2 linked regions of the Alkalinema sp. FACHB-956 genome follow. The protein of the gene in region 1 interacts with the protein of each later gene in a pairwise test. Links are inferred from orthologs where the notes say so. Each region holds a gene or a part of one and is shown on either strand. Other genes may lie near its edges.

The links.
Region 2: the proteins of pheT (region 1) and secD interact in binary tests that used the Escherichia coli proteins (3 or more experiments, as listed by UniProt). The link is inferred for Alkalinema sp. FACHB-956 from one-to-one orthologs.

The regions. Positions count from the first base shown.
Region 1 is NZ_JACJRC010000042.1:28,116-34,045, reverse strand. Bases 1,521-4,615 are described here. They hold pheT (phenylalanine--tRNA ligase subunit beta), read right to left. Parts: upstream 4,243-4,615; coding sequence 1,798-4,242; downstream 1,521-1,797. In the rest of the region: H6G21_RS23935 (hypothetical protein), read right to left, coding at 1-588; H6G21_RS23930 (hypothetical protein), read right to left, coding at 1,013-1,231; H6G21_RS23920 (serine/threonine-protein kinase), read left to right, coding at 4,918-5,930.
Region 2 is NZ_JACJRC010000014.1:10,654-15,032, reverse strand. The notes cover bases 1-2,962. They hold secD (protein translocase subunit SecD), read right to left. Parts: upstream 2,212-2,962; coding sequence 790-2,211; downstream 1-789. Other genes in these bases: H6G21_RS15185 (alpha-ketoacid dehydrogenase subunit beta), read right to left, coding at 2,365-2,962; secF (protein translocase subunit SecF), read right to left, coding at 1-793. Outside these bases: more of H6G21_RS15185, read right to left, coding at 2,963-3,348; H6G21_RS15180 (outer membrane beta-barrel protein), read right to left, coding at 3,526-4,047. UniProt on the Escherichia coli protein: Part of the Sec protein translocase complex. Interacts with the SecYEG preprotein conducting channel. SecDF uses the proton motive force (PMF) to complete protein translocation after the ATP-dependent function of SecA.

The sequences.
Region 1 (5,930 bases):
ACGCTCATCGATTTCAATACTTTCAGGGAGAATTAAGGTCATCAGCCCCGTTGTCCCTTCGGTTAGCGCGAATGGAGTCGGAGCAACATACATTTTTCGATCTCGAATCATGATGTCACCGTAGCTTCCGAATCCCTTAACACTCTTGTTTTTGTGAACGTACTCGCGATTTGCATTGAGAAAGTCGCCATGACAGATCACTAAATCGATGACTGGGTAACAGCGACGCCCCCCCACTTGAGGGGAATATTGCGACAAATCAGCAGGGTAGCGGCCAAATACATAAAAAACTTGTCTTCCATTATGGAAACCAGAGGGAACTTGGCTGTTGCAGTCATAATCTCGTTCGCGTCCCGGCCAAGCTAAGCCCTTGACTTCAAACCCGTCAGCAGAATTTACCATCCGAAAATCAGGGTAAGTATTTCGGCCTGGGGCTTCAAAAAATAAACTTAGCGACTCCAATCGGTTCTGAAACCAGTTTTGGAAATGAAACTCTTTATCCTTCGCACTGACTGACTCAATTAGTTCTCCCTGTTGGACGGCTTCAACACATTTTTGAAAAACATCAAGTGCTACGGACATACGCATAAACCACACTAGCTCAAGTACCGGATTATTAAATTCTGGGTAGTTTTTACTACTGATCAATCTTACTCTAATCCCAGGTCTTCGAAGTTTGAGAGGAACTGATGGAAGGTTGATTTTCGTGCTGTTCGAGCCGTTCTCATTGGTGTTGCTTATTGGATTGATGATCAACTACAAAGGACGCTACGACACATCATCAGGGAGGCAACATAGCAAGTAGTTATACAGAAATTTCCTGTGAATATGCCCTCATTTTCCATAAAATATCCTGATTTTATGGGGTGGTACAAGCTATTTCGCTTTAAAAAAGTGAACTATTGTGAGTAATTATCGCAAAATATTACTTAATACAGTTTCTGATCTTCGATCGAAGAACCCGCAGGCCATTCCCATCAACGAACCTGCGGGATTCCTCCTGCTTCAACCGTTACCGTTGGCGTTCACGACTCAATATGCTGATGTATTGCCCATCCGAATGGACAATCTTCATCGGTTGACTCCAATGAATTCGATCGGCGATCCGATGCGCATGGAATTGATTAATCGTATCCTGCACGAACTCCTTGTGACCGATTAAGTGGATCTGTAAGCGTTGTTTCTCGTGTTGAACTTCACGATCGCCCCGATCGCTAGAACCTTTCACCATAACTGAGCTTCTCCTTATTGAAGTGAATCTCATCCCTAACGCAATCTTGCTCCCTACTCCTGTTTGCGGGAGAAGGGCCGGAGATGAGGGTCTAAAGAAGCCCAAAAATTTAGAGCCACCCCGTTTGACATCACAAACAAGAGTGGCTCGGTCAGATGCTAAAATCCTCATCAAGCCTCCTTGCTGTGCACTCAGCGAGGGGGAATAGCTACCCGGAGTTGTTGCCGCAACAAAGGGTAGTGCCCTAAATTTTCAGGATCCCAGCGGCCCCGTGCTTCATGCCAAACCGTCTCGTAAAAGAAGGATGTCCACGCAACCGCTATGAACAGCTAGATTACGGAGAAAGTAGACCCCTGTCAATCCGTATTTGCAAAAACCGATCGAGTATCATTTGATACTTCAAAAACCATCATCCAAAACCAAACAACCCAAGCTGGAATTAGAACATACAACCCATAAAAAATAGAGGCGATCAACTCCTTTTAACAAAGTGAGCATCTCGCCTCCAATATGAAAACTATAGATTACGAATCACAAGCACAAACACGATCGCAAACACAATCGCCTTAGCTACGTAACTCAACCTGGAACTTCTCCACCAACGCATCACGAACCTTCTGTTGCACCGGATCAACATCCGCATCCGTTAACGTTCGATCGTCCGTGCGGTACACCATCCGAAACGCTAAACTCCGCTTACCTTCCGGCACTCGATCGCCCTTATACTCATCAAACAACTCCACCGATTCCAGTAAATTGCCCCCCGCTTTCCGGATTGCCCGCTCCAGATCGGAAACCGAAACCTTCGTTGCCACATAAAACGCCAAATCGCGATCGCTGGCAGGATAGGTCGAAAAAGGTTGGAACACCGGAACCATAGCTTCCTCCGATTCCAAATTCTTGTAAATCAGATCCAAATCCCACTCAAACACATACAACCCATCCGGCAACCCGCGTTCTTGACACAATTGCGGATGCAGTTGGCCAAAGGTTCCCAACCGCTCACCTCGGATCCACAGAGAAGCCGTCCGTCCAGGATGGAGGCGGGCATCGCGGCTATCAGGCTGGTATTCCACCGGCAACTTCAATTGATCAAACACCGCATCCAACAGCCCCTTCGCCTCAAACCAAGTCATCGGAACTTCCTTGACCCCGCGAAGCCAACGCCCCCGCGAAGTATCACCACCAAGAATCCCACCTAGGACTTCCCCTTCCCCTAAACCATCCTCATCCTGGAAGAAGACATGGCCAATATCAAAACCATTCAGCGCACCATTTCCCCGCTCTAGGTTGTACTGGCAGGCTTCAATCAACCCATCCATCAAATTCGTCCGCAGGGCCGAATATTCCACAAACAGCGGATTACTCAACACCACCTGCCGATCGCTCCCCGGCTTGCCCAAGGAATAATGCATCAACTCCGTTAAGCCAATGCCCCGCAACGCCGATCGCAATTTCCGCAGCACTACCTGCTCCAGCGAGAGAAAACCCACTTCCCCCTTATCCGGCAAGGTATCGGCAAAATTATTGAAACCATACATCCGGGCAATTTCTTCAATCAGATCAATTTCCCGTTCCAGATCTCGGTAGCGGTAGGGCGGCACCGTCACCGTCCACACCCCTTCCCCGGTAGCCGTCAGTTGGCAATTCAACGCCACCAAGGCTTTTTCCACCTCGGCGGCTTCCAGTTCGCTCAGATCATCCCCGCGCACCACCATGCCCAGCACCTGCTTCACCCGATCGAGGCGCAGTTCGATCTCACGGGTTAACGTAGCCGGACGATGATCGGCAATCGCCTGGGCCGTTACAGTCCCCCCCGCCAACTCCGTGATTAACTGCACCGCCCGCCGTTGCGCCAGTTCCAGTTCCGCTAAGTTAACCCCCCGTTCATAGCGCGCCGAAGCCTCCGATCGTAACCCTTGACTGCGGGCCGATCGCCGAGTCACCGCTGCATCAAACAGCGCCGCTTCCAGCAACAGATTCGTCGTCCCGTCAAACACTTCCGTCGCTTCGCCCCCCATCACCCCTGCCAGGGCCACCGGGCGATCGTTGACCGTAATAAACTGCGTTTGCTCCGTGGCCGTCCGTTCCTGGCTATCCAAGGTCACCAAGGTTTCACCCGCTGTCCCAAAACGAACCCCCAGCTTTAGCTCGTCACCGCCCGCGACCTGCTTTAACCGATCGAGGTCGAAGGCATGTAAGGGTTGTCCCCATTCCAACATGATGTAGTTCGTCACATCCACCACATTATTAATCGGGCGTACCCCTGCCGCCTGTAAGCGGCGCTGCAACCACAGGGGAGAGGGGCCAATTTTGACGCCCTCAATCACTGTACCGATATAAGCAGGACAGGCTTGGGGGTCAGCAATGTCGATCGTTAACTGTGCTCCCGCCGTCGCAGTCACTTCTTCCGATCGCGGCATTTTCAGCGGATTACCCGTCAGCGCCGCCACTTCCCGCGCAATCCCAATCATACTCAGGGCATCGGCCCGATTCGCCGTGGAGGTCAAATCCAAAACCACCTCATCCAACCCCAGCAAAGGCCGAACATCCGTCCCGGGTTGGATGTCACCCCCGATCGTTTCATCGAAAATATGGATCCCTTCTGAGTCTTTCGTCAGGCCCAACTCCGCGAGGGAACAAATCATGCCATTCGACGGTTCTCCCCGCAGTTTGGCAGGTTTAATTTTCAGCCCTGCATCTCCCACCCGGGGCAAAAAGCTACCCACCGTTGCCACCGGGACAAAAATATCCGCGCGGACATTGGCAGCCCCGCAAACGATCTGGTTGATTTCTCCTGTTCCAATATCCACTTGGCAGACGCTGAGTTTATCCGCATTGGGGTGCTGCTGCCGCTCTACCACACGACCCACCACAACACCATCCGCCCAAGTGCGACGATCCTCGATATCTTCTACTTCAAAGCCTGCCATGGTCAGCAGGTCTGCTAACTCTTCCGCAGATTGAGAAAAATCAACCAGGTCTCGCAACCAGTTCAGGGAAATACGCATCAGAAATTGACTTTGATCATTAGGCCGTGCCCATTGTACCGTTCCCCCGGCTCCGGTGGCTGCCCCCCCAGCCCTAGAATTCAGGGTCAGGGTATCATCTAATTACGGAGGGGTGATCGGATTCCAGAATCGGAGAAAGAGATCCAGAGATGCAAATCTCCCATTCGATCGGATTTCACACCCCAATCGCGCAGGATCACAGCCTAGCTGAATAATGCTCATTCTTTCGCCATCAGTTCAAGCGTTCCATAGTTCCGTAATCGGGATGTTTTCTAGATGACTCCAATAGTTTCCCCATGTTACTTCTGGCAAACTCGGTGAATAATAGAGTTTGAAGAGAGCAAACTATACGGAGAATTCCCTAAGTCCTTAGTATTAAGTACTTAGTATTAAGTACCCAGGTATTTAATCAGAAGATGCCAGTGCTCTCAACGCTTGAAAGTCGTTCACACCCATTGGAATTTCCTGATAACGGTTTCCCATTAACGGGGAAATAAACGCTAAAAAAACGAAGGTTTATACGGACTTGATGATGACAGGACGTAGCTTTAGCAACTCTTTATCAGGGATTTCCAGCGATTGCGCCTCTCTTTTCAACAATTCGCGTTGATAATTGAGATATCTTTTTTCCTTGACTTCTTGATCGTTTGTTTAGCGATACGCGGGTGACGCTGCATGAGCTACTGCTTGAATCCAGGCTGTCCTAATCCCGATAACTTGATAGATGCAGAGTTTTGCCAAGCTTGTGGATCCAAGTTGTTATTGCGCGATCGCTATCGCGTTCTCCATGCCCTAGGGCAAGGGGGCTTTGGAGCGACCTATCTAGCGCGGGATGAAGTGCTGCCCGGGCAACCGAACTGTGTGATTAAGCAACTGCGGCCCAATGCCAGTGCGCCCCACATTATGCAGATGGCGCGGGAACTCTTTGAACGGGAGGCCCAAACCCTCGGTCGCATTGGCAACCATCCCCAAGTGCCTCGCCTCCTCGACTACTTCGAAGCCAATCAAGAATTTTATCTCGTTCAAGAATACGTTAGCGGATCCACATTGCAACAGGAAGTGAAACGCAATGGGCCGTTTACAGAAGCGGGGGTTAAGCAATTTCTCAGTGAAATTTTACCCGTTTTGGAATACATCCACAGCCATCAAGTCATTCACCGCGATATTAAGCCCGCCAACTTGATCCGCCGTTCCCACGATCTCAAATTAGTCCTGATTGACTTCGGAGCGGTGAAAAACCATGAGCAGGCCATGGTGAATAACGCTTCAGAAAACACAGCCTTCACGTCCTATGCGATCGGAACGCCGGGGTTTGCCCCACCGGAGCAAATGGCAATGCGGCCTGTGTTTGCCAGTGATATTTATGCATTGGGCGTTACCTGCGTTTACCTTCTTACCGGTCGATCTCCGAAGGATTTATCCTACGATCCGGCAACGGGAGAGCTCCTCTGGCGACAACAGGTGCACGTTTCTGAGCATTTTGCCAAGGTGCTCCAAAAAATGCTGGAAATTTCTGTGCGCCATCGCTACCAAAATGCCAATGAAATTTTCCGCGCGCTGGATCTAGAACCCTATCTAGATAGCTTGGCCCATAGCATGAACCAAGTGCCGTCTAAGGGCAATAAGCCTGGAACCCCGGCGCGATCGGGGGATCTCACGGGCTCCGGAGGCGACAAAAATGCGCCCAT
Region 2 (4,379 bases), on another replicon or contig:
TGGCGAAAAGGGTGAGCAAGGTAGTTAGGGTGGTGTTGATCGATCGGGTTAGGGTCTGATTAACCGCATCATCAACCACTTGATTGATATGTTTGTCGGGATGTTCTTGAATCACTTCCCGCACGCGATCGTAGATCACCACCGTGTCATTAACCGAGAAACCCACGATCGTGAGCAGCGCCACAATAAAGAGGCTATCCACTTCAATCCCCGCCACGAGGCCCAGAATTGAGAATGCGCCCACGGTCACCAGCACGTCGTGCACCAAGGCCACGATCGCAAATACGGCATAGTCAAACTGAAAGCGGAATGCGAGATAGACCGTAATCCCAACGAAGGAAATCAATAACGCTAACAGCCCTTGGGAAAAAATCTGCCGTCCGAGGGTGGCTCCCACGCTGTCAATCGAGGTGCCCTGGGGATTAAACGCCCCAACTTTTTCCTGGAGTGCGCTCAATAACTTTTCCCGCGCATCCACATTCAGATTATTCGTGCGGATAGAGAGGGCGGGGCGATTTTGACCTTGATCTCCCACCTGCTGGACACTACTGCCCCCCAAGCCTTGGTCTTTCAGCACCGATCTCACACCGTCGAGGTCGATCGGCTTGCTGCAATCAACCTTGCTGCAATCGAGTTCCAATTGCAACCGGGTGCCACCAACGAAATCCAAGCTAGGCCGGAGAGGGGCCCCAATCTGGGTCCAAGAGACCACCATGGAAATCAGCCCCGCTAAAATTATGGCGGAGGAAATGGCCCACCAGAGATTGCGTTGTTTGATGACCTGAAGCTTCATGATGCAGCCTCCACCTTAGAAGAATTCGTTGTCGAAGTAAGACCGGGGCAATACCAAGAAGGCTTGCGGAAGGCTTGTACATTCAGTGCAGTCATTAACAGGGTGCGGCTACAGGTAATCGCAGTAAACATACTCACGACCACCCCTAGGGCAAGGGTTAAGGCAAACCCTTTGACCAAACCGGAACCCAACCAAAAGAGCGCAGCGCAGGCGATCAACGTGGTGACGTTACTGTCGAGAATGCTGGAGAAGGCGCGATAGAATCCCGACTCCACCGATCGGTACAGGGTTTTGCCCGCCCGCAGTTCTTCACGGGTGCGTTCAAAGATCAGCACGTTGGCATCTACGGCCATCCCAATACTGAGAATGAATCCGGCGATCCCAGGCAAGGTGAGGGTCACACCCAACAGATCAAAGGCGGCGATCGACAAAATTGAGTAAATCATCAGCGAAATCGCTGCGATCGCACCCGGCAGTCGGTAGTACAGCACCATAAAGGCCAAAACCAAGAGGAGGCCGCCCACTCCGGCATAGATACTGCGCTCAATACTGTCTCGGCCTAGGGTTGCGCCGACGGTGCGGTTCTCAACAATTTCGATCGGCACTGGCAGGGAGCCACCCTTGAGTTGAATCGCGAGTTCCTGGGCTGACTGGGCCGTAAAGTTGCCCGTAATCGTTGCACCACCACCAGTGATCCCCGTTGCCGCGTGTTCTGGTCCCACGATCGGGGCACTAATCAGACCATCATCCAGGAAAATACCAATACTACGTCCTGTGCCCGCCAGCCGTTTGGTCATCTCGGCGAATTTGTTGCCACCTTCGGTGTCAAACCGGATGTCCACGACCCAAACGTTGCCACCAGGGGGAGATGCCGCAAAGGCATCTTGCAGATTTTTACCGACAATTCCCGATTTATCAAACAATTCTAAAAGGGCTTTATTACTGGCCTTGAGGCGAGTTTGTAAATCTTCTAAGGCTTTGGGATCGCCTTTAACTTTGCGCAGTTCCTGGACTTGGGTTTGCAGAATCCGATTATTTTGGTATTCCGCTTGGAAGATCCCTTCCGTACCCTGGCGTTGTTCCCGGAACTCTAGCTGCGCCGTGCCCCCAAGAACCCGTTCTGCCTGTTCAGGATCCGTGACACCGGGGAGTTGCACCAGGACTTGATCCTGACCCACAGTTTGCACGACGGGTTCCGAAACACCCAGACCGTTAATCCGGCGATCGATGACCATTTGCACGGCTTCCAATTCCCGTGCGCCAATGGTCTTAATGTCTTCCGTGGGTTTCACCTGAATTGTGAGCTGTGATCCCCCTTGCAAGTCGAGACCGAGCTTAATGGGGATTTGAGTCAAGGTAAAGACCGACGCTGCCACGAGCGCCACAATGACTCCTAATAACCAACGTTGCCTTCCCATACAGAATCCTGTTGTGACAAACGCTATGATACCCCGCAGTTGCGAGTGTTACCAAAAAGAGGAGCGATCGGGCGATCGCTCCTCTCCACTGAAATCAATTCAATATCCCCTTTCTAAAAAGATTTCTAGAAAGCTGCCATTCTAGAATTGTCCCTAGAACTGCTTGCCCGTAATCTTTTTCACCGCTTCCACAATTTGGGGCGGCTGGACGATCGTCAGGTTTTCCAAAGTGCCGTTGTAGGGCGTGGGGATGTCCTGAGAAGAAAGGCGAATCACCGGAGCATCCAGTTCATCAAAGAAGCGATCGTTGATCGACGCAATCAGTTCAGCGGCAATCCCGCCCGTTTTCATGCCTTCTTCAACAATGACGACGCGATGGGTTTTCTTGATCGATTCCCCGATCGTGTCAAAGTCCAAAGGTTTCAAGGAAATGAGGTCGATCAGTTCTGGATCGAACCCTTCTTTTTCCAGGGTCTTCACCGCTTGCAGGCAGTGGTAACGCATCCGGGAATAGGTCAGAATCGTCACATCCTTACCGGGACGCACGATTTCCGCCTTATTCAACGGGCAAATGTACTCACCGCTGGGCAGATCTTCCTTCAAGTTGTAGAGCAGCACGTGCTCGAAAAACAGCACGGGGTTGTCATCCCGAATGGCCGCTTTCAGCAACCCCTTGGCGTTATAGGGCGTGGAACAAGCCACAATTTTCAACCCTGGTACTGCTTGGAAGTAGGTTTCTAGCCGCTGGGAGTGCTCTGCCCCCAACTGCCGACCCACCCCACCAGGCCCCCGGATGACCATGGGAATTTTGAAGTTACCGCCGGAGGTGTAGCGCAGCATCCCAGCGTTGTTGGAAATTTGGTTAAACGCCAGCAGCAGGAAGCCCATGTTCATCCCTTCGATGATGGGACGCAGCCCGGTCATGGCTGCACCGACGGCCATTCCAGTGAAACTATTTTCTGCAATAGGCGTGTCAAGAAGGCGCAATTCGCCGTACTTCTCATAGAGATCCTTGGTGACTTTGTAGGATCCGCCGTAATGACCCACGTCCTCGCCCATGACCAACACGCTGGGGTCACGCGCCATTTCTTCGTCGATCGCTTCTCGAAGTGCGTTGAATAAAAGCGTTTCTGCCATTGCTTCCTCTACCGCTTAAGCCAGCTTTCCATTTTAGAGGAGGATGGTCACACAGAAAAGACATAAAGCCGAGATGACACAATGTCCATCTCGGCAATAGAGTTAATGGGTTTCGTTAATGGGTGCAACTAATGAAGCGATCGGGGGAAATCAATCAACGGAATGGGCGATCGGGCCTTAGAATTGCAGGCCCACCCCTGCGCTCAGACCCACAGAAGGCTTGCCACTTTCGTAGCCCTTAATCCCGTATTTAGCATCGCTGTAGACGACCACACCTTTAGCGACTTGGGATTCCACACCCACATTCAGAACGGCGGTGTCTCGATTCCCCAAGGGGGAATTGGTGCCATCTTTTTGCACAAAGGAATACCCAGCACCGGCGTAGACGTTGGTATTTTTGGCTACGGCGTAGTCATAGGTCAGCGTCGGCACAATCGCGCTGTTGTTGCCATTGAACAACACCGTACCCCGGACGGAAACCGGCGCATTGGGAACCGCAAACCGACCTTGCACGTTTCCACCAAAGTTAGGGCCATCATTGCCAGCCCCCCCGCCCGTCACGCTACCGGAGACCCCAGCGCCCACGTAGCTACCATTAAACGGAACCGGCTGGGCAGAAGCGGAACTTGCGGCGACTGTGGAGCCGACCAACAGAGCGGACACACTAGCAAAGGCAATGGCTTTTAGAGAGAGTTTCATCGTTCGATCCTCAGAAAATAATTCAGAATTCATGCTTGGGGCTGCAATTCTACGGAAGAAGGTTGAACCAATGGCTTGAAAAACGGGTGAAATCAGCAGTTTTACTGAGCTAATTGCATTCAGCGTCGCATTGCCTGTACTGACTCAATAAATTTCACTGACTGTTCATTGCCTTTGGTTTTACTCTGTGTAGATTGCATACCTACTTTGTCGAAACCGCTATTCCAAAAGTTCCGGGCAAAAGCCCCAAATCCGCCTATTTTAGGCAGTTTCTAAACTGGCACAAGTTCTGCGGAGGATAGTGGATGGATCTTGGTATGCCCGATCGAACT